2 regions of the Arthrobacter sp. CDRTa11 genome follow, and region 1 is predicted to be linked to the other one. Evidence: predicted binding sites of a transcription regulator. Region 1 holds the regulator's gene; the other holds the start of a gene.
The links. Region 1 encodes HrcA, which represses chaperone genes, less so after heat shock. Its sites were predicted from a motif close to TTNGCACTCGNNNNNNNCGAGTGCNAA; they were not measured.
Positions count from the first base shown of each region.

Region 2: a site for HrcA is predicted at 17,646-17,672, ahead of groL (chaperonin GroEL). Genes of this name have one in related genera too.

Region 1 is NZ_CP044532.1:2,996,699-3,006,203, forward strand. It holds gene F8G81_RS13450 (PhoH family protein) at 1-520, opposite strand, end outside; gene F8G81_RS13455 (GerMN domain-containing protein) at 965-1,849, shown strand; gene F8G81_RS13460 (16S rRNA (uracil(1498)-N(3))-methyltransferase) at 1,900-2,682, opposite strand; gene dnaJ (molecular chaperone DnaJ) at 2,685-3,812, opposite strand; gene hrcA (heat-inducible transcriptional repressor HrcA) at 3,894-4,907, opposite strand; gene F8G81_RS13475 (DUF3097 domain-containing protein) at 5,051-5,896, shown strand; gene F8G81_RS13480 (DUF4870 domain-containing protein) at 6,035-6,454, shown strand; gene hemW (radical SAM family heme chaperone HemW) at 6,477-7,706, opposite strand; gene lepA (translation elongation factor 4) at 7,743-9,505, opposite strand, start outside.
Region 2 is NZ_CP044532.1:972,389-992,219, forward strand. It holds gene F8G81_RS04535 (MFS transporter) at 1-940, opposite strand, end outside; gene F8G81_RS04540 (TetR/AcrR family transcriptional regulator) at 1,009-1,545, shown strand; glycine riboswitch at 1,678-1,775, shown strand; gene gcvP (aminomethyl-transferring glycine dehydrogenase) at 1,960-4,899, shown strand; gene gcvT (glycine cleavage system aminomethyltransferase GcvT) at 4,911-6,059, shown strand; gene gcvH (glycine cleavage system protein GcvH) at 6,299-6,682, shown strand; gene F8G81_RS04560 (L-serine ammonia-lyase) at 6,876-8,285, shown strand; gene F8G81_RS04565 (TspO/MBR family protein) at 8,292-8,852, opposite strand; gene F8G81_RS04570 (lipid II:glycine glycyltransferase FemX) at 9,111-10,199, shown strand; gene F8G81_RS04575 (peptidoglycan bridge formation glycyltransferase FemA/FemB family protein) at 10,280-11,596, shown strand; gene F8G81_RS04580 (threonine/serine ThrE exporter family protein) at 11,659-13,146, shown strand; gene F8G81_RS04585 (siderophore-interacting protein) at 13,178-14,017, opposite strand; gene F8G81_RS04590 (uracil-DNA glycosylase) at 14,032-14,802, opposite strand; gene F8G81_RS04595 (DUF3263 domain-containing protein) at 14,919-15,248, shown strand; gene F8G81_RS04600 (LytR C-terminal domain-containing protein) at 15,300-15,929, shown strand; gene F8G81_RS04605 (cold-shock protein) at 16,087-16,293, shown strand; gene F8G81_RS04610 (ABC transporter substrate-binding protein) at 16,299-17,561, shown strand; gene groL (chaperonin GroEL) at 17,854-19,482, shown strand; gene F8G81_RS04620 (hypothetical protein) at 19,598-19,831, opposite strand, start outside.

The sequences.
Region 1 (9,505 bases):
CCTTGGCCATGGCCAGGTAGGTTTTGCCGGTACCGGCGGGGCCAATCCCGAAAATGACGGTGTTTTCGTCGATCGCGTCAACGTAGTTTTTCTGGTTCAGCGTCTTGGGCCGGATGGTTCTGCCGCGGCTGGAAAGGATGTCATGGGTCAGGACGTCCACCGGGTTTTGCAGTGACTGGCTGCGCAGTAAAACAACAAGCTGCTGAAGCACGGCGGGGCTGATTACGGTACCGCGTGCCACCAGTTCGCGCACTTCATGCAGCAGCCGCATGATCCGGGGAACGTCTGTGGCAGGCCCACTGATGGAGAGCTCATTTCCGCGGACATGGAAATTAACGGCCGGGAACTGTTCCTCAATGAAGCGCAAGGCCTCGTCGTGGCTGCCGAGCGATTGAACCATTTGATCGGAGTTGTCAAAGAGAACCACCTCCGTCCGAACACCAGGAAGGGTATGCGGGAATTCTCCTGCGGCGCGCTCTCCGGTGTTCAACCGGCGCTTTCCGTTCGCTGATTCAGTCATGGTGCCGGCCCGCGGGCCTGAGGTCCCCTTCACTTCGAGTAAACACTGCGGATGACGGTTCGAACGGCGGGGCGTTTGCCGCCCGCCGACGGTCACCGGATTCCTCCTATCTTACGCCAGCACAAGCCCGCCGCGGATTGGCGGCCCTGCGTTCCACCGCAGAAAAAGGCGCATCAGGGGGAGGCGGTTCCCGTCATTAGGTATCAACTTCATATCGGCCTCATATCGTTCCCGTTGCAGTTGGGCCCGGAGACGGCATCCGGCAATAACGGCAAGGCTGCCTGTGCCATGCTGGAAATTCAGCGTAAAGCTGGAAATCCAGGCCGTCCGGGGACCGGCCCACACAGGCAGAAAGGACAGGCCATCACAGTGCCGGGAAGAGCGACGCCCCTTGCCGCGGGACCACTCTGGAAACGGGTCCGCTCTGCAGGCCTCCTGGGTCTCATGCCTGTTGTCCTTGTCCTCACGGGCTGCATCGCCGCCCCCGGCCCCGAGCCGACACTGGCTTCGCCCACCATCGGGGCGGAAAGCAGCCTCCCTCCCGGCGCACCTTCCACCAGTGCCCCGCTGGAAACCACGCAGTCATCCAGTAAGGCGCCGGTCTACTGGATCGGCCGCAGCAACAACAACGTTTTCCTGTACAGGGAGTTCAGGGATGTGCCCGAGCAGGAGAACCCGGTCACCCGTGCACTGCGTTCCATGATGTCTGACAAGCCGCTTGATCCGGATTTCTTCACTCCCTGGCAGAACCCGAAGAAGTTGGCCACGTCGATCTCCGGCAAGAACGTCATCACCGTCGACGTCTCAGAGGATGCCTTCAACAGCAATCTGGACGCCGACATGGCTGCCCGTGCCATTCAGCAGCTGGTCTACACTGCCACCGCGGCGGGCGCCAGTTCCGGCCTAATCGACTCGGGCCAGCAGATCCAGGTGATGGTTCTGGTGGACGGTCATACGGACTATCTCGCCTTCAACCACATCAAGCTTGGGACATTGATGTCCCGTACCGCCGGCATGGTGGCGCCTGTGTGGATCATTGACCCGCAGGAAGGTGTGGACGTGCCTGACGGCAGCGTCAAAATCACTGGACGCAGCACAGCTCCCGGCGGCAAGCTCCGCTGGCAGATCCTGGAGGTCCAGGACAACGGGGACATGACTCCGTTCCTGACGGGCGAAACAACCGCCGCCGCCGAGCCGGGTCAGTCAGGCGTGTTCACTCTGGCGCTGACCCTTACACCTGGCAACTATGAGCTGCGGGTGTCCCAGCTGGATACCGTGGGAAACCGCCAGGACCTGAACGTGGACACCCGCGGCTTCAGTGTCCGCTAGAGGCCGCTGGTTCCGATCCCATAGTTTTCCGTCCGGCCCGTAGTTTGGATTCAGCCAGCGGGTGCAGCCCAGCGGCCCAGCACGTCGCTTGCCAGCACCACCGCGGCCGGCCCGGCTGTGGAGGAACGAAGCACATGGTGTCCCAGGAGCGCCGTCACAGCGCCAACATCGCAGAGCCGCGTTACTTCCCGGGGGCTGATGCCGCCCTCCGGCCCTACAATAAGCAGGACTTCCCGGGGACCGGTGCCGGTGGCCGAATCCTGCCAGGCCTCAAGGACGGACCTTAGCGGCCGGACAGCATCCTCATGCAGAATCACGGCCAAATCCGCTGACGCTACAGCGGCGGCCAGGCCCTGGGTATCGACGGCGGCACGCACCTCCGGGATCCAGGCCCGCCGGGCCTGTTTGGCCGCTGCCGCAACAACCGACTGCCATTTGGCGTGGGATTTGGCAGCACGCTCACCTTTCCAGCGCACAATGGAGCGTTCGGACTGCCATGGGATCACTGCGTCGATGCCAAGTTCTGTTGCCGTTTCCGCGGCGAGTTCATCGCGGTCCCCTTTGGCCAGCGCCTGGACCAGGACCAGCCGGACGTCAGGGCGTTCCTCGACGGCAAGAGCCGAGCATTCCACCGTCAGTTCGGCCGGCTGTGCCGAGATAACAGTCCCCGTCAGGCGTTTGCCTGCGCCGTCAGCGATATCCACAGACTCCCCGGGGGCGAGGCGCTTGACCGTCGCCGCGTGGCGTGCCTCCGGCCCCTCAAGGACAAATCGGCGGCCGGGCACCATCTGGTCCAAGGACCCGGCCGCGCTGAAGAAAACCGGATTGCTCACCGCTACAGGTTACCGAGCCGGTCCCGAAGTTTGGCGAAGACACCGCCGCTGGCGGCCAGCTTCCCCTCGGTAAACTGCTCACCACGCAACTTTGCCAGCTGCCGCAGGAGGTCTTCCTGGGCCGCGTCCAGCTTAGAGGGCGTTTCAACCTGCAGATGCACTTTCAGGTCGCCGCGGCCGTAGCCGCGCAGGTGCGTCACCCCAAGGCCGCGGAGGGTGATAATTTCGCCCGACTGCGTGCCGGCCTTGACATCGATCTCCTGCAGCCCGTCGAAGGTTTCGAGCGCGAGTTCCGTTCCGAGTGCGGCCGCCGTCATGGGAATGTTGAGCGTGGCGTGCAGGTCGTCGCCGTCGCGGACATACGTGGCGTCATTGTTGACCCGGATTTCGACGTACAGGTCACCGGCGGGGCCTCCCGCGGGGCCTGCTTCGCCCTGGCCCGAGAGCTGGATGCGGGTTCCGGTGGCAACGCCGGCGGGTACCTTGATGGTCAGGGAGCGCCGGCTGCGGATGCGTCCCTGCCCGCTGCACTCGTTGCAGGGGTCCTTGATGACGGTTCCAAATCCTTCGCAGGTACCGCACGGCGCCGCCGTCATGACCTGGCCAAGGATGGAACGGACTGCACGCTGGACCTGGCCGCTTCCGCCGCAGATGTCGCAGCGTTCGGGGTGCGTTCCCTCGCGGCAGCACGAACCGTTGCAGGTAGGGCAGGTGACGGCCGTGTCCACTTCGAGCTTCTTATTAACCCCAAAGACGGCGTCACGAAGTTCAATGCGGACGCTGATCAGCGCGTCCTGTCCCCGGCGCACGCGTGAAGCCGGCCCGGACGAGCCGCCGGCACCAAAGAAGGTATCGAAAATATCCTGGAAGGCAAAGCCCTGGCCGGCGTACCCACCGCCACCGAACCCGTTGTCCGTGCCGTTCTCATTGCCTGTGGTGTCGTATACGCGGCGCTTCTGCGGATCCGAAAGCACCTCGTAGGCGTGCGTCACAGCTTTAAAGCGATCGGACGCATCGTCACCGGGATTCACGTCCGGGTGGAGGGTGCGGGCAAGCTTCCGGTAGGCCTTCTTGATCTCTTCTCCGGTGGCTTCCGGCGAGACTCCCAGGACGTCGTAGTGGCTGCTCAAGTTTTTATCTCTTCCTTGTTGTAACGCTTGCAGTTGTACTGCCCGTACTGCTCTTCGTGCCGGAACCTTCTGGACCCGGTATCACGGGCCCAAGATTCGTGAAAGATAGCGGGCTACTGCCCGGACGGCGGCCATGGTGGTGGGATAGTCCATCCGGGTGGGACCGAGAACACCGATCTTTGCCGTGCTGTCCGGACCGTACCCGGTGGCCACCACCGAGGCTTCGGCCAGGCCGTCGTAGGGATTTTCCCGGCCGATACTGACTGTAACGCCGCGGGGGTCCTGCGCCATCTCGCTGAGCAGGCGCAGCATCACCACCTGTTCCTCGAGGGCTTCGAGCACCGGCCCGATACTCAGCGGGAAATCCACGTTGGACCTTGCCAGGTTTGCCGTGCCAGCCATGACCATACGATCTTCACGGCTGTTGTGCGCCAGGCTTTCCAGCCCGTGTGCCAGGGCCTGTGCTGCCTGCCGCTGGCCGGGGCTGACAGCAGAGACCACAGCCGGAAGCGACTGCGTCAGCATGCTCAGCGGGGTCCCGGACAGTGAGCCAAGGAACCTGGCGCGGAGTCCGGCGATGGCATCATCCCCCAGGTCCTGGCCGATGTCGATCACGCGCTGCTCCACCTTGCCGGTGTTCGCGATCAGCACCACAAGGACCTTCCGGGGCCCCAGGAGCACAAATTCGATGTGGCGGATTGAGGCGCGGCTCAAGTGCGGGTACTGCACCACCGCTACCTGGTTGGTCAGCTGGGACAACAGCCTGACCGTGCGGTCCAGCACGTCGTCAAGATCGTCCGAGCCCTCCAGCAGCGACTGGATGGCACGCCGTTCCGCCGGGGACAACGGCTTTACGGCCGAGATCTGGTCCACGAACAGCCGGTAGCCTTTATCCGTCGGGATCCGACCGGCGCTGGTGTGCGGGGCGGTGATCAGCCCCTCGTCCTCCAGGGCTGCCATGTCGTTTCGGATGGTGGCGCTGGACACGCCCAGATGGTGGCGCTCAACGAGCGCTTTCGAACCGACGGGCTCCCGGGAGTGCACATAGTCCTCAACGATGGCACGCAGTACTTCCAGTTTGCGTGGTTCGCTCACACTCCACCTCCATCTACGGTTTCAGGGTTAGCACTCGACGTGCCTAAGTGCTAACAGTCTAATATGTCTCACCCCGTTGTTAGCATTGGTACCGCTCCGGGCGAAATTCCGGGCCACGATCTAGTGCAAGGCGGAGTGCATCCATGCAATACCAGAACTGGGGACCGCAGGAGATAGCCGCCCCCGCAAGGAACCAGCTGCCTGAAATTCCCGTGGAACGCGGCATGGTACTGGAGGACGTCCAGTCCGGCTGGGTGGGGGCTGTCACACGCGTGGAGAAATCCGGCGGTATGCATGTTGTGGCGCTGGAGGACCGGCGCGGCAAGTCGCGGTCCTTCCGCCTGGGTTTTGGGTTCCTCCTGGAGGGCCGGCCCATCCGGCTTATGCCCCCCGCTCCCCGGCAGGCTGCCGCATCAGGCGGCCGGACAGCCTCCGGTTCGGTAAGGGTGGCCGGCCAGCGGGCCCAAGTGGCCAAGGCGAGCAGGATTTGGGTGGAGGGAAAGCACGACGCCGAACTGGTGGAAAAGGTTTGGGGGGACGATCTCCGGGTGGAGGGCATCGTCGTCGAACCTCTGCACGGAATCGATGATCTTGCAGGGGCTGTCGCCGATTTCAGTCCCGGGCCAGGCCGGCGGCTGGGGGTCCTGGTGGACCACCTGGTGCCGGACTCCAAGGAGTCCAGGATCGCCGATGCGGTGATGGGATCACCGGGTGCGGCGGGCAACGTCCTCATCGTGGGGCACCCCTATGTGGATGTGTGGCAGGCCATCCGGCCCGCCGTGCTGGGCATCGACAAATGGCCGGTGGTTCCGCGCGGGCAGGACTGGAAGACAGGAATCCTGGCGGCCTTCGGCTGGCCCCACTCCACCAAGGAGGACATTGGCCTGGGCTGGCAGAAACTGCTGGGTGCTGTCCACAGTTATGCGGATCTGGAAGCATCGCTGCTTGGCCGCGTGGAGGAAGTCATCGACTTCCTGACTGTGCCCTAGCTTTCACGCCGCCGGCGCCAGGACGGCCAACACGCCCTTTCCGGCGCCGACCCAGTATTCTTGGTACGGCGGAGGCAGTTTTTGCCTCTGTCCGGCAGTTCCACACAAAGCACCATTGCACGTTCAAAGGAAGACACCGTGGCACAAAACGCACGTGAACACAGGGACAACCAGGATGGCCAGGGCCGTTCCGAGTACCATGGCGTTCCCGCAAATGCGCTGCCGCTCACGGCGAGCGAAGACCGCCAATGGGCCACATTGGCCCACTTCGGCGGGATCCTGGGATGCGTCCCGTCCCTGCTGATTTACCTCATCTTCCGGGACCGGGGGCCGTTCACCGCACAGGAGTCCAAGGAGGCGCTTAACTTCAGCCTGCCTCCCACCATCGCAGCTGTGGTGGCCAACATCCTTGTTTTCCTCCCCCTGGTGGGCAACATTTTTGCCGTCATCGCCACCCTGATCTGGATCGCCCTGACCTGCTACTCCGTGGCGGCCGGTATCCACGTGAACCGCGGCCAGCCGCACCGTTACCAGTACAACCTGCGCTGGATCAAATAGGGGACGCGCGCTGAACCCCGCGCTAGTCGGGAAGGATCCTGCGGACCACTGCGTCGGCGAGCAGGCGGCCCTTCAGGGTTAGCACCAGCTGCCCCCGGAATGCCGCCACGGGATCCACCAGGCTGTCTGCGATGAGTCCGGCCACTGCTTTCCTGCCCGACTCCCCCAGCGAACCGATGCTGACTCCGGATTCAAGCCGCGCCCCCAGCATGATCCGTTCCAGATCCCGGGTGGCGTCGTCGAGCGTTTCCCGGCCGGCCGCCGGTGAGAGTCCCTGGGCGAGCCGTCCGGCGTAGGCGGTGGGGTGTTTGACGTTCCACCAGCGCACACCGCCCACATGCGAATGGGCTCCCGGGCCGATGCCCCACCAGTCGTCGCCGCGCCAGTAGGCCAGGTTGTGCCGGCATGCCTGGCCGGGCGTCCGTGCCCAGTTGCTCACTTCGTACCAGCTGAGCCCCGCTTCGGCTATCAGTTGGTCGGCGAGTTCGTATTTGTCGGCGTGGTCGTCGTCGTCGATCCCTGGAACTTCACCGCGGCGGATCTGGGCGGCCAGCTTGGTTCCGTCTTCCACAATCAGTGCATAGGCGCTGATGTGGTCCGGCTCGTAGGACAGGGCTGTGAGCAGGGTGTGCCGCCAGTCCACCAGCGACTCCCCCGGGGTCCCATAGATCAGGTCCAGGCTGACAGCCAGCCCGGCCTCCCGCGCCCATTGAACCACCTGCGGCACACGGCTGGGGGTATGGGTACGGTCCAGGACCTTGAGCACGTGCGGAACCGCTGACTGCATGCCAAAGGAAACCCTGGTGAAGCCGGCGTCCTTCAGCAGGGCGAGCGACTCCGGGGTGACGGAATCCGGGTTCGCTTCGGTGGTCACTTCGGCTCCGGGTTCTATGCCCCACTCACCGATGGCCGCGCGCAGGATACGGGCAAGGTCCTCCGCCGGAAGCAGCGTGGGCGTGCCGCCGCCAAAGAAGACGGTGCTCAGCGTCCGGCCGGGAAGACCCGACTGCGGGAGCACGCGTGCTGCCAGCTGCACCTCCGAGATGGCGGTGTCGGCGTAGGCATCCTGGGAGGCTCCGCCGCCCAGTTCAGTGGCCGTGTACGTGTTGAAGTCGCAGTATCCGCAGCGGACGGCGCAAAACGGGATGTGCACATACAGCCCGAAGGCCCGGTCCGCCGCACCGTACACCGCCTGTGCAGGCAGCAGACCGTCCGACGGCGCCGGGTCGCCAAGGGGAAGAACGCTAGGCATTCGTGCGGCCTCCGGTGTTTCCGGCCACGGGCATCACTACTTCTTGGCCTTGTCCTTGGACTCGTCTGTGGTCAGGGCGGCGATGAAGGCCTCCTGTGGCACTTCCACGCGGCCCACCATCTTCATGCGCTTCTTGCCTTCCTTCTGCTTTTCCAGCAGTTTGCGCTTACGGGAAATGTCACCGCCATAGCACTTGGCCAGGACGTCCTTGCGGATGGCCCGGATGCTTTCGCGGGCAATGATCCTGGACCCGATAGCCGCCTGGATGGGGACCTCAAACTGCTGCCGCGGGATGAGCTCACGCAGCTTGGTGGTCATCATGACGCCGTAGGCGTAGGCCTTGTCCCGGTGGGTGATGGCAGAGAAGGCATCCACCTGCTCGCCCTGGAGCATGATGTCCACCTTGACCAGGTCAGCCACCTGGTCGCCGTCGGCCTTCCAGTCCAGCGAACCGTAGCCGCGGGTCTTGGATTTAAGGATGTCGAAGAAGTCGAAGACGATTTCGGCCAGCGGCAGGCGGTACCGGATTTCCACCCTGTCCTCGGAGAGGTAATCCATGCCGCCCATCACGCCGCGCCGGCTCTGGCACAGCTCCATGATGGCGCCGACGAACTCGTTGGGCGCAAGGATGGTGGCCGAAACCATAGGTTCGCGGACCTCCGCCACTTTGCCCGTGGGGTATTCACTGGGGTTGGTGACGTGGACTACCTTCTTGTCCTCCAGGGTCACCTCGTATTCCACGTTGGGGGCCGTGGAAATCAGGTCCAGGTTATATTCACGTTCCAGGCGCTCACGCGTGATTTCCAGGTGCAGCAGGCCCAAGAAGCCCACCCGGAACCCGAAGCCCAGTGCCGCCGACGTCTCGGGCTCGTACACCAGCGCGGCGTCGTTGAGCATCAGCTTCTCCAGTGCATCGCGCAGCACAGGATAGTCAGTGCCGTCCAGCGGGTAGAGACCCGAGAAGACCATCGGCTTGGCGTCCGCGTAGCCGGCAAGCGAATCGGAGGCGGGCTTGGCCATGTTGGTAACGGTGTCGCCGACCTTGGACAGGCGGACGTCCTTTACCCCGGTGATGAGGTACCCCACTTCGCCGACGCCCAGGCCTTTAGAGGGGGTGGGCTCCGGGGAGCTCACACCGATTTCGAGGAGTTCGTGCGTGGCCCGGGTGGACATCATCTGGATCTTCTCGCGCGGGTGCAGCATGCCGTCCACCACCCGCACGTAAGTGACCACGCCGCGGTAGGTGTCATAAACGGAGTCGAAAATCATGGCGCGGGCAGGGGCGTTGGCATCGCCCTGCGGGGCCGGCAGGTCGCGGACGATCTTGTCCAGCAGCGCCTCAACGCCCATGCCGGTTTTCCCGGAAACGCGCAGAACGTCCTCCGGGTCGCCGCCGATCAGGCTGGCCAGTTCGGCCGCGTACTTCTCCGGCTGCGCTGCCGGGAGGTCGATCTTGTTCAGGACCGGGATGATCGTGAGGTTGTTTTCCATTGCCAGGTACAGGTTGGCGAGCGTCTGGGCCTCGATGCCCTGCGCCGCATCCACCAGGAGAATGGCTCCTTCGCACGCCGCGAGCGAGCGGGAGACCTCGTAGGTAAAGTCGACATGCCCGGGGGTGTCGATCATGTTCAGTGCGTAGCTCATGCCGTCGAGTTCCCAGGGCATGCGGACTGCCTGGGACTTGATGGTGATACCGCGTTCACGCTCAATATCCATACGGTCCAGATACTGCGCCTTCATGTCGCGGGACTGAACGACTCCGGTGTACTGCAGCATGCGGTCGGCCAGGGTGGACTTGC
Region 2 (19,831 bases), 2.0 Mb from region 1:
GGAACAGGATAAAGCCGTTGAAGGAAAAAAGCGCCAGCACGTTGGCAGAGATGGCCGTGCTGAAGACCCTGTTGCTGAACAGGGACATGTCCAGCAGGGGGTTGGCCAGCCGTTGCTGCCGGCGGACAAAAACGAATCCCATGGCCACCCCGAAGGTGACGGAAGCCAGCGGCATGACGCCGAAGCCCTCGGTGGCCACCTCCTTGATGCCGTAGACCACAGGGACCATGACCAGCAGGGACAGCAGCATGCTGGGGACGTCCACGCGGCCGGGCCGGGGATCCCGAGATTCGGGGATGAAGGCGGGGCCGAACGCCAGCAGCGGAAGCATGATGGGCACGGCAACCAGGAGCACCGCTCCCCACCAGAACTGTTCAACTAGCCAGCCGCCAAAGATGGGACCCAGGGCCGCGCCGCCGGAGAATCCTGCTGCCCAGATGGCGATCGCCAGCCGGCGGCGGTTGGGATCCGGAAAGATATTCCGGATCAGCGACAGGGTGGACGGCATCAACATGGCACCAAAGAATCCCAGTGCTGCCCGGCCCGCAATCAGCCACTCGGCGCTGGGTGCGAAGGCTGTTGCGGCTGAGACCAGCGCGAACCCGATGCTGCCCACCAGTAGCAGCCTGCGGCGTCCAATCCTGTCGCCCAGGCTTCCCATGGCCACCAGCAGCCCGGCAAGCACCAGAGGATAAGCGTCCACGATCCACAGGAGCTGGACTCCCGTGGTTTCCAGGCTGCGTGCAATCGCCGGGAGGGCGAACGTCAGGGCCGTGTTGTCCACGGCGATCAGCAGCACGGGGAACATCAGCAGGCCCAGGGCAAGCCAGTCGCGCCAGGGCGCTTTGGATCCCGGTGCCTGGGGCGTGCGGGAGCGGGCCGGGAGCTGGTTTGCCAGCGCTTCAGGGGCTTTCCGGAGGGAAGTTGCGGACGAGGTCATGACATAACTGTACCGTCCAGACGGTATAGTTATCAATTTCGGGGGCGGGACCGTGCATGATTGAAGCCATGGCCAGAAAACCCGTAGCCCGCGAGGCTGTTCTCGATGCTTTTGAATCCCTGCTGATCGAGGTGGGCGAGCGGGCCGCCACCCTTGATGCGGTCGCTAAGCGGGCAGGAGTCTCCAAGGGCGGGTTGCTGTATCACTTTCCGAACAAGGAAGCCCTGATCGAGGTGCTGCTGGACAGGCTGGATGAGCTGGCAGCCGCCGACGCCGACGCCATGGCCGCCGCCGATGAGGGAGCGGCCGCGTACTTCATCAGGTCTTCGGTGTGGGCAGATACACCCCTTGACCGTGCCATTGTTGCTGCCACCAGGCTCGCCGAGGTGGCCCATGAGGAAACACGTCAGCGCTTCGCGGCAATCCAGCAGCGTTGGCTCCGGGAGATTGCCGCCGACGTTGGCGCGGCCATGGCCAAACCGGTGCTGTACATGGGCGACGGGCTGTACTTCAACGCCATGCTTTCCGTGGGGCCCGTTCCTGCCCAAGAGACGGCGGCCGACGTTGCGGGCCTGCTGGCCGCGCTGGACCGGCTCCGCAGCTGAGTCCGTATCCTCTGAGCCCGTATCCTGATGGGTCCGCGGCATTTGCCCGAACGCGCACGGCATAGGACAATTGGACCGTGTGTGGGCCCGGTAACGGCCACCATGAACAACATCATCCAACTGAATAGCCTTTGATCTGCGGCGGGAGAGTCCTGCCAGTAGGTACAGCAGGCGCCGTAGGAGCAAACCCTCCCCAGGAATCTCACAGGCCCATGTACCGCCGCGGCGAGGCAACTCTGGAAAGTAGCAGGCAGTCCGCCTGGCGTGTCCCGGAACCATCCGGAATACCAGGACAGCTGTGCTCACCGACGGTGCAAGCGGGTCCTGCGGAAGCAGGGCAGGCGGAAACTCTCAGGTCCAATACAGAGCGGGGAGGAACCCAATCGATGTGGCGTACCCTCGCCGCCTTAGTACATGGAGTTCCTCGTGACTGTTTCTCCGGCCTCCGCCAGCCCGGCACCCGCTGCCCAGGCCCCCGCAAGCCCGGCCCTCGCCCCGACCTTCCCAGCCGTCGCATCCTTTGTTGACCGGCACATCGGCTCACGCCGCCAGGACGACGTCGACGCCATGCTCAAGGCTGTTGGCTATGACTCCGTTGATGCACTCGTGGACACAGCAGTTCCCAAGGACATCCGCCAGGACTCGCCGCTGGAGCTCACCCACGCCCTGAGCGAGGTGGAAACCCTCGCCGAATTGCGGAAGCTCGCCGCGAAGAACAAGACCGCCGTGCAGATGATCGGCCAGGGGTATTACGACACCGTGACGCCGCCGGTGATCCGCCGCAACATCCTCGAAGGCCCGGCCTGGTACACGGCGTACACGCCGTACCAGCCGGAAATTTCGCAGGGCCGGCTTGAGGCGCTGCTGAACTTCCAGACCATGGTGCAGGACCTCGTGGGCCTGCCCATCGCCAACGCGTCCCTGCTGGATGAAGCCACCGCCGTGGCCGAAGCCGTGCTGATGATGCGCAGGGCAAATAAGGCCACGGGCCAGAACGCAGGCGCCCGCGACGGGAAAACCGTCCTGGATGCCGACTGCCTCCCGCAGACCATCGCCATTGTGAAAGGCCGCGCCGCGGCACTGGGCTTTGAGGTCCAGGTGGCTGACCTCGCCAAGGGACTTCCCGACGGCGTTATCAACGGCGTGGTGCTCCAGCAGCCCGGCGTCTCCGGCCGGGTTTTCGACCACAGCTCCGTTATTGCCGACGCCAAGGAACGCGGCGCGCTGGTCACCGTGGCTGCCGACCTCCTGGCCCTGACGCTGATCACGCCTCCCGGTGAGCAGGGGGCCGACATCGCCGTTGGCTCAGCCCAGCGGTTCGGCGTCCCCCTGTTCTACGGCGGACCGCACGCCGCCTACATGGCCGTGCAGAAGGGCCTTGAGCGTTCCATGCCTGGCCGCCTGGTGGGCGTCTCGAAGGACAACGCCGGCGTTCCCGCGTACCGTCTTGCCCTGCAGACCCGCGAGCAGCACATCCGCCGCGAAAAGGCCACCTCCAACATCTGCACAGCCCAGGCGCTGCTGGCCATCGTGGCCTCCATGTACGCCGTTTACCATGGTCCGGAAGGGCTCAAGGCGATCGCCCTGGCTGCGCACACCCACGCCAGGACCCTTGCCGCATCACTGAGCGCAGCCGGGCTTGACGTCCTGCACACCAGCTTTTTCGACACCGTCACGGTTTCCGTACCGGGCAAGGCTGCCGGGATTGTTGCCGCGGCCGAAGCCAAGGGCATCAACCTTCGCAGCATCGATGCCGACACAGTGGGCTTCTCCACGGATGAAACCACCACGCCGGAAATCGCCGCCCAGGTGCTGGAGGCATTCGGTGTTTCGGCCACCGACGGCGGCGACGCAGCCTTCGCACTGGACCCCGCCGTCGAACGTTCCTCCGAGTACATGCAGCACCCGGTGTTCAGCACCCACCGTTCCGAGACGCAGCTGTTGCGCTATATCCGCAAGCTGTCCGACCGGGACCTGGCGCTGGACCGCACCATGATCCCACTGGGTTCCTGCACCATGAAGCTGAACGCCACGGCTGAGATGGAAGCCATCTCCTGGCCGGAGTTCGCCTCCATCCACCCCTTCGCCCCCGACTCCCAGACCGAAGGCTGGCGCGAACTGATCGCGGACCTGGAAGCCCAGCTGACCGAGATCACCGGCTACGACCAGGTGTCCATCCAGCCGAATGCCGGGTCCCAGGGTGAGCTGGCCGGCCTCCTGGCCATCCGTGGCTACCACCGTTCCCGCGGCGATGACCAGCGCAATGTGTGCCTGATTCCCGCTTCGGCGCACGGCACCAACGCAGCCTCAGCCGTGCTGGCGGGTATGAAGGTGGTAGTGGTGGCCACCGCAGCGGACGGCACCATCGACCACACCGATCTCTACGCGAAGATCGACGCCAATAAGGACGCGCTCTCCTGCATCATGATCACCTACCCGTCCACGCACGGTGTGTACGACGCCGACGTCCGCGAGGTCTGTGACGCTGTTCACGCTGCCGGCGGCCAGGTGTACATCGACGGTGCCAACCTGAACGCCCTGGTCGGCCTCGCCCAGCCGGGCAAGTTCGGCGGCGACGTCTCGCACCTGAACCTGCACAAGACCTTCTGCATCCCGCACGGCGGCGGCGGACCCGGCGTGGGCCCGGTGGCGGCGAAGGCACACCTGGCGCCCTTTATGCCGGGCAACGCGGCCACCTGGACCGAAGGCAACGACGTCCCCATTTCGGCATCCAAGTACGGCTCGGCCGGCGTCCTCCCCATCTCCTGGGCCTACGTCAAGCTGATGGGCGGCCAAGGCCTGACCGAGGCCACGAAGTCGGCGCTCCTTGCCGCCAACTACATCGCTGCCCGCCTCAACGACTTCTTCCCCGTGCTCTACACAGGAGAAGGCGGCCTCGTGGCGCACGAATGCATCCTTGACCTCCGCGAACTGACGGCCCGCACCGGCGTCACCGCGGAGGACGTGGCCAAGCGCCTCATCGACTACGGCTTCCACGCCCCCACCCTGGCATTCCCCGTTGCCGGCACTCTGATGGTGGAGCCCACCGAGTCCGAGGACCTCGGCGAGATGGACCGGTTCATCGACGCGATGATCTCGATCCGCGCGGAAATCGACCAGGTGGCCAACGGCGACTTCACGGTCGCGGACAGCCCGCTGCGCAATGCCCCGCACACCGCCGCGGCCGCCATCAGCAGCGACTGGGACCGTGCCTACCCGCGCGAACAGGCAGTCTTCCCGGTTCACACGCTCAGACAGGACAAGTACTTCCCGCCTGTGGGCCGCATCGACGGCGCCGCGGGCGACCGTAACCTGGTCTGCTCCTGCCCGCCGCTTTCCGAGTTCGAAAACTAAGGATTCCTTCGATGACTGAGAACTACACAGCGCTCTATGAAGAGCATAAGAAACTCGGCGCCTCCTTCACCGACTTCGGTGGCTGGCAGATGCCGCTCAAGTACAGCTCGGAGCTGGCGGAGCACCACGCCGTCCGCAAGGCAGCCGGCATCTTTGACCTGTCCCACATGGGCGAAGTCTGGGTCACTGGCCCGGATGCCGCCGCGTTCCTCGACTACGCGCTGGTGGGCAAGATCTCGGCCATGGCCGTGGGCAAAGCCAAATATTCGCTGATCTGCAACGAAGACGGCGGCATCATCGATGATCTCATCGTTTACCGCCGCCCGGTTGCCGACGATGGCACCGACGTGTTCCTGGTTGTCCCCAACGCCGGCAACGCCAAAACGGTGGCAGCCCAACTTGCTGACCGTGCAGCGAACTTCGATGTCATGGTGGAGGACGTCTCCGCGGACACCTCCCTGATCGCTGTCCAGGGCCCCAAAGCGGAGGAGCTCCTCCTCCGCCTGGTCCCCGCCGCCCAGCACAACCTGGTCACCGGGCTCAAGTACTACGCCGCCGTCGAGGTTCCCTTCCTCGTGGCCGGAGCCGGCCAGGACCTCCTGCTGGCCCGAACCGGCTACACCGGTGAGGACGGCTTCGAGATCTTCATCAATAGCGACGACGCCGCCGCACTTTGGCAGGCGATCGTCGCCATTGCGGACGAAGGGGAGCTGGTGCCCGCCGGCCTTGCCTCCCGCGATTCGCTCCGCCTCGAAGCGGGCATGCCCCTCTACGGCAACGAACTGTCCCTCGACGGCGACCCCTTCGCCGCCGGGCTGGGACCGGTCGTCGCGCTCTCCAAGGAAGGCGACTTTGTGGGCAAGGCCGCCCTCACCGCCATGAAGGAAGCAGGCGCCGGCAGCACCGCCGGCCGCCGGCTGGTTGGACTCAAAGGCCTGGGACGCCGTGCCGGCCGGGGCCACTACCCGGTCCTCAAGGACGGCGCCGTGGTGGGCGAAGTCACCTCCGGCCAGCCTTCACCCAGCCTTGGCTACCCCGTGGCTATGGCCTACGTGGACATCGAGCACAGCGATATCGGCACCTCCCTGGACATCGACCTCCGCGGCAAGGCAGAGCCGTTCGAAGTCGTCGCACTTCCGTTCTACAAGCGCCAAAAGTAGCTTCTCGGTCCGGGCTCGGTCCGGCAGACCGGGCTTTTCACGCGTGCTGCTCCTTCGTCGCTCTGACGCACGCTTTCGAAAAGTCCGGCTCTGCCGGCCCGGGACGCTCTCTCACTTAACGCAGTGTTTGGGCGGACGCTCTCTCACTTAACGCAGTGTTTGGGCGGACGCTCTCTCACTTTTCGCGTGGTTTGAGTCGATGCTCTCTCACTTTTCACACACTAATTAAGGAAAAACACATGGCAAAAGTTGCCGCCGAACTGCAGTACTCCGACGAGCATGAGTGGGTGGCCCGTGAGGGTGGCAACGTTGTGGCGATTGGGATTTCCGCCGTCGCCACCGATGCCCTCGGTGACATCGTGTATGTGGACCTGCCGGAGGTCGGTTCAGCCGTGACGGCGGGGGAAACCTGCGGGGAAGTTGAGTCCACCAAGTCCGTCTCGGACCTGTACGCCCCGGTGACCGGCGAAGTTACGGAAATCAATCCCGCCGTCGTCGATGACCCTGCGCTTATCAACAGCGACCCCTACGGCGCCGGCTGGCTCTTCAAGGTTGCCGCCGAATCTGAGGGCCCGCTTCTTTCCGCCCAGGACTACGCCTCCAAAAACGGCGGCGAACTGTGAGCTTCCACGGATCACGGATGGTTGCCAACCTCCGCTAAGACCCGTATGACAGAAGTACGGATCACGACGCCGGCGGCCCGCCAAAAGCTGCCGTCCGGCGTCGTACATCCGGCAGTACTGCCGCCCACCAGGTGGCCGCACAGCCTCCGGCAGGACCAACTGCCGGACCACGCAAGCCCAGTAAGGAATCACCATGGCCGTTGGAGTCTTTGACCTTTTTTCCATCGGAATAGGACCCTCAAGTTCCCACACCGTGGGCCCAATGCGGGCCGGTGCGGTTTTCGCCGGCGAGCTCAAATCCTCCGGTGTGCTGGACCGCGTGGCCGGCCTCCGGGTGGATCTGTACGGTTCGCTGGCCGCCACCGGACATGGCCACGGCACCATGACAGCCATCCTCCTGGGGCTGGAGGGGTTCCATCCCGAGCTGATCCTGCCCGATGAGGTGGAGGAACGGTTGGCCGCTATCGCGGAGACCGGGGTACTGCAGCTGGCCGGCGCTGATGGACACGGTGTGCCCCTTCGGTACGGGGTGCAGGACATGGTGCTGCGGCCGCTGACCATCCTGCCCAGGCACACCAACGGTCTGACGTTCACCGTCTCCGACGCCGGGGGCGAGGTCCTGCACACGGCCACGTTCTACTCGGTGGGCGGCGGGTTCATCGTCCGCGAAGGCGAGGAGGACGCGGCACAGCAGGAACTCGACGAGTCCAAGAAAGAGCTTCCGCTGCCGTTCAGGACCGCCGCTGAACTGCTGGGCCACTGCCAGTCCAAGGGCCTGTCCATCGGCGAAGTCATGCTCGTCAACGAGCGGGCCTCCCGGTCCGAGGACGAGATCCGCGAGGGCCTGCTCCATATCTACTCGGTGATGGAAAGCTGCGTCCAGGTCAGCCTTAAGCGCGAAGGCCTGCTGCCGGGCGGGCTGAAGGTCCGCCGCCGTGCACCGGACTGGCATGACCGCCTTCTGAAGGAAGACAAGGACCGTGATCCCAAGTACTGGCAGGAGTGGGTGAACCTGATCGCCCTGGCGGTCAACGAGGAGAACGCCACCGGCGGGAGGGTGGTCACCGCGCCAACCAACGGAGCAGCGGGCATCATTCCGGCCGTGCTGTATTACGCCCTGCATTTCGCGCCGGGCATGGAGAACGCCAGCCAGCAGGACCGCGATGACGTTGTGGTGAAGTTCCTGCTCACCGCCGGGGCCATCGGGGTCCTGTACAAGGAGCAGGCGTCCATCTCCGGCGCGGAGGTGGGCTGCCAGGGTGAGGTGGGCTCGGCGTCCTCCATGGCCGCTGCAGGCCTGGCCGAGGTGATGGGCGGGACCCCTGCCCAGGTAGAGAATGCCGCGGAAATCGCGATGGAGCACAACCTTGGCCTGACCTGCGATCCGATCGGCGGACTGGTCCAGGTTCCCTGCATCGAACGCAACGCCATCGCGGCCGCCAAGGCAATCAACGCCGCCAAGATGGCGCTCTGGGGCGACGGTTCGCACCGGGTGTCGCTCGACGAGGTCATCATCACCATGCGCGAGACCGGCAAGGACATGAGCTCAAAATACAAGGAAACAGCCATGGGCGGCCTCGCCGTGAATGTTGTGGAGTGCTGAGCCGGATCAGTTGTGGACAGCCGCCCAGGCGTTAAGGGTTCCGGAAAAGATTACCCAGGACAGGTAGGGCAGCAGCAGGAGTCCGGCGGAGGTGCTGATGGGGCCAAAATTCAGAACCATAAAGGTCAGCGCCACAATCAGGGCCACGATGACCGCCAGCCCAAGCCATAGCGCCAGCGGCCCCAGCACGGGGTAGAGGCCGAAAAAGAGCGGTGTCCAGGCCAGGTTCAAGGCGAGCTGCAGCCAGTACAGTTTCAACGGCCTGCTGGAGAGGCTGGTCCCGCGTCGCCAGACGAGCCACGCCGCCACCGCCATGGCGGCATAGAGGACTGTCCAGACGGTGCCGAACATCCACCGTGGCGGAGTCCAGGGAGGCATGTTGGCAGTGGCGAACCACCCGTTGACGTTTGCAGTGACCGCAAGGCTGCCCAGGCCGGCCACGGCGGCTGAAGTGCCCAGGAACAGCAGGAGCATCAGGAGTTGGGCCACAGTTCCCCGTTCAGGCGTTTCCTGCTGTGCTGCCGGCGGCTGGCGCTGTGCCGGAGATTCACCGGAAAGGAACTGCATGCTTCAACCCTTGCCAAGGCTGAAGCCTGAGTCAAGGCGGGACCACGAGTCAAGGCGGGACCAGGAGTCAAGGCGGGACCAGGAGTCAAGGCGGGGCCGCGGCACCGCCGTCTAAATGCCGGGGAGGGAGGGTGCACCGGCGGGCGCCGGCCGGCCAGCGGGGCAACGCTGAAAAGCCCCGGGCAGATCAGGCTTTAGACTTGGGACTACATGTCCGCACGCAGCCACACCCACAGAACCACGAACGAAACCCTGAGATTGGACACGGCCCCCTTGCGCGAATTTACCGCCCGCTTTGCCACAGCCGAGGAAATTGAGAACTGGGACAAGCACGTCACGGCCAACCCGAACGGCGGCAACATGTTGCAGTCGGCGGCCTACGCGTCGGTGAAGAACGGCCACGGCTGGAAGGTCCGTTTCCTTGTCCTGGAATCCGGGGGAGCTGCCAGCTACAACCTGGTTCTGGAGAAGAAGTTTCCCGTCCTGGGCCGCCTCTGGTACCTCATCAAGGGGCCAGATCTGGCCGCCCTTGAGGACCTGAAGCCGGCGCTGGACGCCTGCGCTTCGTTGGCCAGGAACCGGAAATTCAACGTTTTCGCGGTCAAGGTCGAGCCGGACATCACCGCCACCGCCGAAAACCAGGCACACTTCGCCGCCGCCGGCCTGGTGAAGGCACCGAACATCCAGTCCAACGACTCCACGGCTTTGCTTGACATCGCTGCGCCGGAGAATGAAGTGCTCCGTGCCATCACTTCACGCGCACGCAACGCCATCCGCCGGGCGGAACGCGAAGGCTGCGAAGTGGTGCAGCGGGATCAGGGCGTCGAAACGTACCGCGCCCTCTATGACCTGATGGCGGACACCGTCAAGGCCAAGGGATCGATGCCCCTGCGCAGCTTTGAGTACTACTCCCGGTTCTGGGACGAATTTTGCAACCGCGGCCAGGGCAACTTCTTCTTTGTCTATGAGGACGGGAAGCCGAGCGTCGGCGCCTTTGTGATCAACTACGGCTCCAAGGCCACGTACAAGGACGGCGGGTCCACCCAGAACCGCAAGCAGTACGGTGACTCGCATCTGGTGCAGTGGGCTGCCATCCGCAGGATGAAGGAGCTGGGCTGCACGGAGTACGACTTCTGCGGCACGCCGCCGGCAGCCAGGATCAAGGACAAGTCCCACCCGCTGTACGGCATGGGCATGTTCAAGACCAGCTTCACCAAGACAGTCACTGATTTTGTTGGCTGCTACGACTACGTCCTTTCGCCCGTCAGGCACGCCATGTGGGTGAAGGGCGCCGAACGCATCTTCCGGCGGCTGGAAACCATGCGCACCGGCGGCCAGTTCTACTGACCATGAGCCTGCCCGTCCATCCAGTCCACAAAGACCAGCGCCCCGAAGCCGGCAGCACATCAACACGTGAGGGAATTTCTGTGAATCCAATCAAGGCCGGAACGGACCTCGAATTTGCCGTCCTGAGCGACGCCGAATATGAGTCCTTTTCCGTGCAGCACCCGCAAAAGAACTTCATCCAGTCCGCCGATTTCGCCCGTTTTCAGCGCGCCCGCGGACAAGTCGTGGAGCTGGTTGGCTTCAGGCGCAACGGGGAGCTCGTGGCGGCCGGGAAACTTAACTACACCAGAAACCGCTGGGGTTACACGGTCTGCGAGTGCGCAAAGGGCCCCCTCCTGGACTACACGGACGCTGACCTGGTGACTTCCGTCGTCGAACTCCTTAAGACAAGGGCCGCAGACCGTAAGGCCGCGGAGCTGAGGATCTCGCCGAACCTGGTGTACGTTGCCCGGGACGAGGACGGCGCAGAGCACCCGGAAATCCTCGACAACCGTCCCCTGGTGGCGGAACTGGGCAGCCTGGGTTTTGAGCACCAGGGCTCGGACATGAACTTCGCGAACGTCAACTGGATGTTCATCAAAAAGCTCGAGGGCATTAAGGACGCCGAGGAGCTCATCATGAGCACCAGCTACCGGACGCGCAAAGCCATCCGGAAGGCGGAGAAGAACGGGGTCTTCCTGGAGCAGGCCACCCTGGAAACCCTGGATGAGTTCTACGACGCGTTGAGCACGGCGGGGGATGAAAAGGGCTTCATCTACCGTGAACGCGAATACTACGAGCAGCTCCTGCGCACCACCTCGTCAGAGTTCACCAAGCTCATGATGGCAAAAATCGACATCCCCGGCTACCGCAAATCCATCACTGAACGGCTGGAAGCCGAGTCGGCAACCGCGGCAGACCTGCGCCGTGAAGTTGAGGAAACCGGCAGCAAAAAGAAGGCCAACAGGCTCAAGGTGGTCCAGGACCTCGTGGACAGCTACGAGCGCAGCCTCAAGGACATCGAGCGTTTCCCCGACTCCGTTGGCGTGGTAACCGTAGCGGCCATCCATTTTGTCTGCTTTGGCGACGAGGTGGTCTGTGTCATCGGCGGCACCAAGCAGGATTACATCTACTTCAACGGCGCCACGTCCCTGTACTGGGGCATGATGCTGCACGCGCTGGAGAAGGGGTACTCCCGCTACAACTTCTACGGAACCTTCGGCATTGAAGGCCAGGACGAGGAGGGCCACGGTGGCTACGCCTTCAAGAAGGGCTTCGGCGGAGAGGTGGTCCAGCTCCTGGGCGACTTTGTGATGCCGGTCCGGCCAGCCATGTTCCAGGCCAACCGCCTGGTCAGGGCCGCAACCTCCGCCGCCCGCCTGGTTCTCGGCAAGCTTCCCCTCAAACGGACGGCTTAGCAAAACCAGTACAGCCAGCACCGCCAGCAAAGACGATCCACCACAGGGGGAGGAGGACCAGCATGACCCATCGACCTGAAAAGCCCGGGGCCAGGCCGCACACCGACGGCCTGCCCAAGACCGAGCCGCTTTCGCCTTCGCAGCTCCACCAGAACGCCGCAGCCAAGAGGATGCTGCGCCGCCTGGTCCAGGGGGAGAACCCGCCGACGGCGCCCCTGAGTATTGTGGACAGGCTCACCGGGAGCCCCTACGCCAACCCGATGATCCAGGTGGGAGGCGTGGATACGTCAGCCCGCAAGACCCTGGACTTCGCCCTCCACCTTGCCGAGACGATGTTCCGCTACGGTGCAGGCGCCTTGGAAGTGGAAACCAGCATCATCGCCGTCACCGCCGCCCTGGGGCTGAAGAACATCGAAGTGGACATCACCAACCAGTCGGTGGCCATCAACTACGCTCCCAAGGACCAGACGCCCATAGCGCTGTTGCGGGTGGTCCGGTCGTGGACCAACAACTACGCCGGGCTGGCCAAGGTGCATCAGCTGGTGACAGACATCGTGGCCGGGGGAGTGGGCCGGGACGAGGCAATCCGGCGGCTGGACGAGGCCATCACCAGCCCCAAACCGTTCCCGCGCTGGATGGTCACCATTGCCTTCGGCGTGTTCGCAGCTGTCTTTGTGGGTGTGCTTGGCGGCGGCCCGGTGTCCTCGCTCATCGCTTTCCTCTCCAACATCGGGGTGAGCCTCCTGGCCCGCAAGCTGGGGCGCCTTCGGATGCCTGACTTCTTTGTCACCGCAACATCTGCTTTCGTGGTGACGATTGTGGCTCTCCTGCTCTGGCGGTTCGGACTGACGAATTCGCCGGCGATCGTGGTGGTGGGCGGCATCCTGCTGCTCCTGCCCACGGGCCGCCTGGTCTCTTCAGTCCAGGATGCAATCAATGGATTCCCTGTGACAGCAGCAGGCCGGTTCCTGTCCACGGTCCTGACATTCGGGGCGCTGGTGGCCGGGATCGCCGTCGCCTTTGTGGTGGGGTCTAAGACCGGGATGCAGGAGATCGATGTCACCGAGACCTTCCCGCCCGCCTACGACCTATGGGTCCTGGTAATCTTCATCGCCATTGCGGTCATGGCCATCGGCATCACGGAGCAGACCTCCTGGACGCTGCTCCTGCCCACGGCAGCGGTTGGCGTGGCAGGCTATCTGGTGCTTCTCGGCGGTGGGGCACTGGGCCTTGGTGACAGGTTCTCTCCCGCCCTCTCAGCCGTGGTGATCGGTCTGCTGGCACGCGTGGTGGCGCTGAAGATGGGCGCACCCCAACTGGTGGTGGCCGTTCCCGCCGCGCTGATCCTGCTGCCTGGCTTGACCATTTTCCGCTCCATGTACGTGCTGACCATCGAGGAATCCGAGATCCTGCTTGGCGCCGGAGGGATGCTCAATGCCGGAGCGATTGTCCTGGGCGCGGCCGGCGGGATTGTGCTGGGAGACACCCTGGCCAGGCCGCTGACCCGGAGCCTGGCCAGCAACGAACGCAGGCGCGCCCGGAGACGGTGACCAGAGCTGACTGTTTTAGATTTGCCTGTTTTTAGATTTGCCCTACGGGGAGCTTTTTCTCCGCCTGGAAATCGTCCTCGACCCGTCCGCTGGCCCAGTAACCTGACAGGGACACCTGCTTGCGTTCCAGCCCGCGCTGGGCAAAAAACACGTCCCGCAGCGCCTTCATGTACCCGCGTTCCCCGTGGGCGAAAACATCAACCCTGCCGGCGGGCCACTCCGCGCTGGCGACGGCCGAGGCCAGCAGGTCGCCCGTGCCGGCCGGTGCGCCGTGGCGGAAGAGCCAGGTGATGTCCACGCCGGCGGGCGCGGAGATTGGCTGGATGTCGGCGTCGCTGTCCACTTCCAGGAAGGCCAGGCCGCGTGCTTCCGGGGGCAACGCCTCCAGCGAAGCGGCGATGGCAGGCAACGCGGCCTCGTCGCCGGCAAAGAGGTACCAGTCGGCGTCGGGAGCGGGGTTGTAGGCGCCGCCCGGGCCGGTGAACGTGAGCGTATCGCCCGGCTGGGCAGATGCTGCCCAGGGGCCCGCGAGCCCTTCGTCGCCGTGGATGACAAAATCTATGGCGAGTTCCTCGGCCTCAAGGTCCACCCACCGGACGGTGTATGTACGTGTAAAGGGCCACTGCTCACGGGGCATGGTTTCCCGGACGGCCCACAGGTCCAATGGCATGCCGTAGTCAACGCCGGGCTGCGGGAAGGCAATCTTGACGTAACGGTCCACAAAACCGTTGTTGGTGTAGCCTGCAAAGCCCTCGCCGCCGGCAATGATCCTGACCATGTGCGGGCTGAGTTCCTCACGGCGGATCACGGTCAGGTCGGTCTGCGGGCGGGTCTGCTTCGAGGCGCTGGTGGCGGCCGGAACGGTGCTCATAAGGCAAGCCTAAGCTAAGGAACCTGGGGGAGTTCCCAGGTTACGCCGGTGCTGCCTTGTTCGCGCAGCAACGCATTTGCCCGGCTGAAGGGGCGGGAACCAAAAAACCCGCGCGACGCCGAAAGCGGACTCGGGTGCGGACTCGACACCACCATTGCCCCGCGGAGAAGCGACCTGACCGACTCTGCGTCCTTGCCCCACAGGATGGCCACCAGCGGAGCAACCGCGCCGCCGGGGGTCTCCCGGTTGGCTACGGCCGCAACGGCCGCCGTGGTGATTTTCTCCCAGCCTTTGCCACGGTGTGAACCGGCCTCCCCGGCCCTGACGCTCATCACCCGGTTCAGCAGCAGCACCCCCTGATCAGCCCAGGCAGACAGGTCGCCGTGTCCCCTGGGCGGGATCCCCAGATCGGCTTCCAGTTCACGGTAGATGTTGGCCAGGCTCCGGGGAATGGGGCGGGTCCGCGGATCAACAGAAAAGGACAGCCCGACGGCGTGCCCGGGGGTCGGATAAGGGTCCTGGCCAACAATGAGAACCTTCACGTCCGCCAAGGGCTGACGGAATGCACGCAGAACGTTCGACGGCGACGGCAGGACCTGGTAGCCGGCCTCAACTTCGGCGGCAAGGAAGGCCAGGACGGCCCGAAGTTCCGCTTCCACCCCAGCCAATGCTTCCGCCCAGTCAGCAGCCATCAGTTCGGCGAGCGGGAGCCGTGCCATTTCGGCGAAGTCAAGGGTATCCACGGGGACCGGGTCCCACTCGAACAGCGCGTCGGGCTCAAACACCCTCCCATTCTTGCAGGGATCCGTTTCTTCCCTTCGACGAGCCGCAAATGACAATGGTGTTATTCGTCCGTACCATGGGGCTGGGACTTTTACCGTAACCAGCGAAGGAGTGTGTCGTGGCAGAAGCAGCTCGGGAACACATGCCGGAGCCGGAAGTGCACAGCCCGCTGCTGCCTGATTTCAGTCTTCGCGACTCGCGGTTGAGCGAGCGGGACCAGCAGATGCTGGCCCTGGAGCGGCAGTGGTGGAAGTACGCCGGTGCGAAGGAACAGGCCATCAGGGAGCTCTTCGACCTGTCCGCCACCCACTACTACCAGTTGCTGAATTCGCTCATAGACACCGAGGATGCACTGGCCCACGATCCGATGCTGGTCAAGAGATTGCGTAGACTACGTACGTCACGTCAGCGGGCACGTACTGCACGCCGCCTGGGATCCGACGCGTAAGTAGGCCGCGCTGTTCCGAACAGCAGCAATCAACAAGGATGTCTCCCCACCATGACCAAATACGCTCGGGATGAATTCGACAAGGTACCGGAGACTGCCTCGCGGCAGGGAGTCCACCGTTCCGCATCTGCCCCTTCCCGGCGCAAGTTGTGGCCCATTCTGGCGGTCGGCATGGTGGCGTTGGCCATCGGGTTGGTCTCCTTCCTGATCCTCCCGAAGCTGGGCATCATGCCCGCGGGTACGCAGGCTTCCAGCAGCCTGGAGTCGGCAGCCCTGCCCCAGTCGGGAGCGGATCCTTCAGCGAGTGCGGACAGCTCCGCCAGCCCGCAGCCCTCCGCCGCGCAGACGTCCGAAAGTGCAAAACCAGAACCAAGCCCGACGCCGAGCGCCACGCCGTCGTCCGCGGTGGACAAGACCCAGGGCGTGGCGGTCTACAACGCTTCCGGAACAGCCGGGCTGGCTGGCCGGGTCAGTTCAACGCTCCAGACTGATGGCTGGACGCTGGGACAGGTGGGCAACTGGGGCGGTGCCCCGCAGCAGACCTCCGTGATCTTTTACGCCGGCCCGGCCCAGAAGGCCAACGCAGAGGCCCTGTCCGCGCTTTTGAACATTCCCACCCTGGTGGACAGCGCCGAATTCCAGGTCCCGGTTGTTGTGGTGCTGGGCCCCGGCTTCCGGTAAGCACAACCGGTTACGCCTGAATAACTATTGGGCGCCGACCCGGCCCTGTGCCTCGGCCAGCCCCGCGGCCATTGGCTAGAGTGATTTCAGCGCTTCGGTTCATAAATGCGGCGCACAGGGGCGTGGCCCTACGGACGCTACTGAAAGAGTGGACAACATGGCACTGGGAACCGTTAAGTGGTTCAACGCTGAAAAGGGCTACGGCTTTATCACCGTTGACGGCTCAGGCGACGATGTTTTTGTGCACTGGTCGGCCATTGAGGGTGAGGGGTACCGGGCCCTGGACGAGGGACAACGCGTGGAGCTGGAAATCGGCGAAGGCGAGAAGGGCCCGCAGGCCGAAAGCGTCCGGCCCGCCGAGTGAAGTCTGTGACATTGAAGGCGGCCATCTTTCGGGGCGCCGCAGGAGCGGCAGTCCTCCTTGCCCTGGCAGGCTGTTCGACGGCCGCCGGGAATGCGCGGCTGGATTCCGTGGAAGCATCCGGTGACGGAACCCTGCGCATCGGCCTGATCCTGGACAACACCGGGGACCAGGCCTTCCTCAACGATTCACAGCGGGCCGCTGCCAAACTCGCCGTGCAGGAAGTCAACGCCGCCGGCGGTCACAAGGGAAAACCCGTGGAGCTGCTTCCCGAGTCTGCCGGCGATGATACCGAGGCACAGGCCAGGAACCTGGTGGCAGCAAAGGCTGATGTGGTGATTGGGCCCACCGACTCGAGCCACGCGGCCGCTGCCATCGCCGTACTGTCCCACGCGAGAGTGCCGCTTATTTCACCGGCCAACTCCGCCGCAGGGCTCAGCTCACACCAGAGCGGCGGCTATTACTTCCGCACCGCTGCAGCCGACATTGCCCAGGCATCCGTGCTGGTCAAGCTTGCGAAGGACGGCGGCGCCAAGAGCCTTGCCGTGGTCCATCAGGACAGCGCCTACGGCGGGGAAGTGTCCTCCGCTGTTGCCGCTGCGGCCAAGGACGCGGGCTTGGAAACCGTGTCCACCTCGGACTTCAAACCGGGAGATGCACGGCAGGCAGCCGCTGCCGCGCAAAAGGCTGCGCCGGACGCCGTGGTGCTGATTGCACGGGAGGGCGCCCAGGGCGCCATAGCGGAACTGAACAATGCCGGATTGTCCGGGAGCAGGATCGTCCTCAGCGATGGCGCCTTTGCCAAATACGGTTCGGGGCTGGGTTCCAAAGCGCTGGACGGCGCACGGGCCGTAGTTCCCGGATTGTTCCCCTCGGCGGACTTCCAGGCGCGCCTGGTGGCGGTGGAGCCCCGGCTGAAGGATCTATCGTTCGCGGCGGAGACCTTCGACGCCGTTAATCTCGCGGTCCTGGCCGCTGCGGAAGCCGACGACGACGCCGGGCGGACCATAGCTGCCAACCTGATTGCCGTCTCCGGCGGGTCCGTTGAAAATCTTGACCGGGGGCAGGCCGGGAAGAAGTGCACTTCCTTCAAGGATTGCCAGGCGTTGGTGAAGTCCGGTGCCGCCGTTGATTATGACGGCGAGTCAGGTCCCGTTGCCTTCGACGCCAACGGTGACATCACCACGGCGAACTTCATGGTCTTCACCTACGGGCCGGACAACAACGCCCGGGTGACGGGCCGCGAGACGGCGGGCCGTGCCGCCGGCTGACCGGCAGCAGCGAATCGGCTCTCCGCAGAGCGAAACCGGCACCCTTTCGCTTGCACTCTCACCTATGGAGTGCTAATTATTGACTTAGCACTCTTACGTGCCGACTGCTAAAGCAACGTCCGGTTCCGGCCGGTTGCGGAGCGAGGCGCCGGCCGTGGAGCGAAAGAAACACCTTGCTGGGGTGAGATCCGGAGCAGGCGGCATACAGAGGCCGGCGGCAAAGGATCGTCCGTCGCGGGCACCGCAGTGGAGGTTCATTCTTAACGACTGTCCCGAAAGGACTACTGCCGTTATGGCCAAGATCATTGCATTTGATGAAGAGGCACGCCGCGGCCTTGAGCGGGGACTGAACATCCTCGCCGACGCCGTTAAGGTCACCCTCGGCCCGCGTGGACGCAACGTTGTCCTCGAAAAGAAGTGGGGCGCCCCCACGATCACCAACGATGGTGTTTCCATCGCCAAGGAGATCGAACTGGACGATCCTTACGAGAAGATCGGCGCCGAGCTGGTCAAGGAAGTTGCCAAGAAGACGGACGACGTGGCCGGCGACGGAACCACCACGGCTACCGTGCTGGCACAGGCGCTGGTCAAGGAAGGCCTGCGCAACGTTGCTGCCGGCGCTGACCCGCTGTCACTCAAGCGCGGCATCGAGAAGGCTGTAGAAGCCGTCACGGTGGAGCTGCTCGCTTCAGCTAAGGAAATCGAAACCAAGGAAGAGATCGCGGCTACCGCGTCCATCTCCGCCGGTGACGATGAAATCGGTGCCCTCATTGCCGAAGCCTTGGACAAGGTGGGCAAGGAAGGTGTTATCACCGTTGAGGAGTCCAACACCTTCGGCCTGGAGCTTGAGCTCACCGAAGGCATGCGCTTCGACAAGGGTTACATCTCCGCGTACTTCGTCACGGACGCTGAGCGTCAGGAAACGGTCCTTGAGGACCCGTACATCCTGATCGTCAACTCCAAGATCTCCAACGTCAAGGAACTGGTTGCTGTCCTGGAGAAGGTCATGCAGTCCAACAAGCCGCTGCTGATCATTGCCGAGGACATCGAGGGCGAGGCCCTGGCCACGCTGATCGTGAACAAGATCCGTGGCACCTTCAAGTCGGTTGCCGTCAAGGCTCCCGGCTTCGGTGACCGCCGCAAGGCCCAGCTGGCTGACATTGCCGTCCTCACCGGCGGCCAGGTCATCGCCGAGGAAGTAGGGCTCAAGCTGGAGACGGCTGGCCTGGAACTCCTGGGCCGCGCCCGCAAGGTGGTTGTCACCAAGGACGAGACCACCATTGTCGAGGGTGCAGGCGACGCCGACCAGATTGCTGGCCGCGTTTCCCAGATCCGCGCCGAGATCGAAAACTCCGATTCCGACTACGACCGCGAGAAGCTGCAGGAACGACTGGCCAAGCTGGCCGGCGGCGTTGCAGTTATCAAGGCCGGTGCCGCTACCGAAGTTGAGCTCAAGGAACGCAAGCACCGCATTGAGGACGCTGTCCGCAACGCAAAGGCTGCTGTTGAAGAAGGCATCGTCGCCGGTGGTGGCGTTGCACTGATCCAGGCCGGCGCCAAGGCGTTCGCCAACCTGAACCTGACCGGCGACGAAGCAACGGGCGCCAACATCGTCCGCGTTGCCATCGACGCTCCGCTGAAGCAGATCGCCTTCAACGCCGGCCTCGAGCCGGGCGTTGTGGTGGACAAGGTTCGTGGCCTGCCCGCAGGCCACGGCCTGAACGCAGCAACCGGTGAATACGTTGACCTGCTGGCTGCCGGCATCAACGACCCGGTCAAGGTGACCCGCTCTGCACTGCAGAACGCGGCCTCCATTGCCGGCCTGTTCCTCACCACCGAGGCCGTAGTGGCCGACAAGCCGGAGAAGAACGCTCCGGCCATGGGTGGCGGCGAAGACATGGGCGGTATGGGCGGCTTCTAGCCCCCAGCTGGTAACTGGCCCAGCGGCCGGACCCGTAGATAAGAAATGCGGCCCCCTCATGGAGGGGGCCGCATTTCTGTGCCCGCGTTTTTCCTGCCGGCCTAAGCGGGTGCGGTTACTGGTAGCGCAGGCTCAGCAGCAAAGCCTTCAGCTGGGTGTACTGCACGCTGTTCATCCAAGCCTTTGCCGTCTCGGGGCTGGCGAAGATCGGCTGCTTTTCAAAGTCGAACAGCACGCGGGCGGACATGGCACCATTGGGCATCATGATCTGATTGGTCCCCGAGCTCCTCTCCCCGGCCTCGAATTCCGAAGAAAGACGCACGTCCATGAAGTAGGACGGACGACTGTC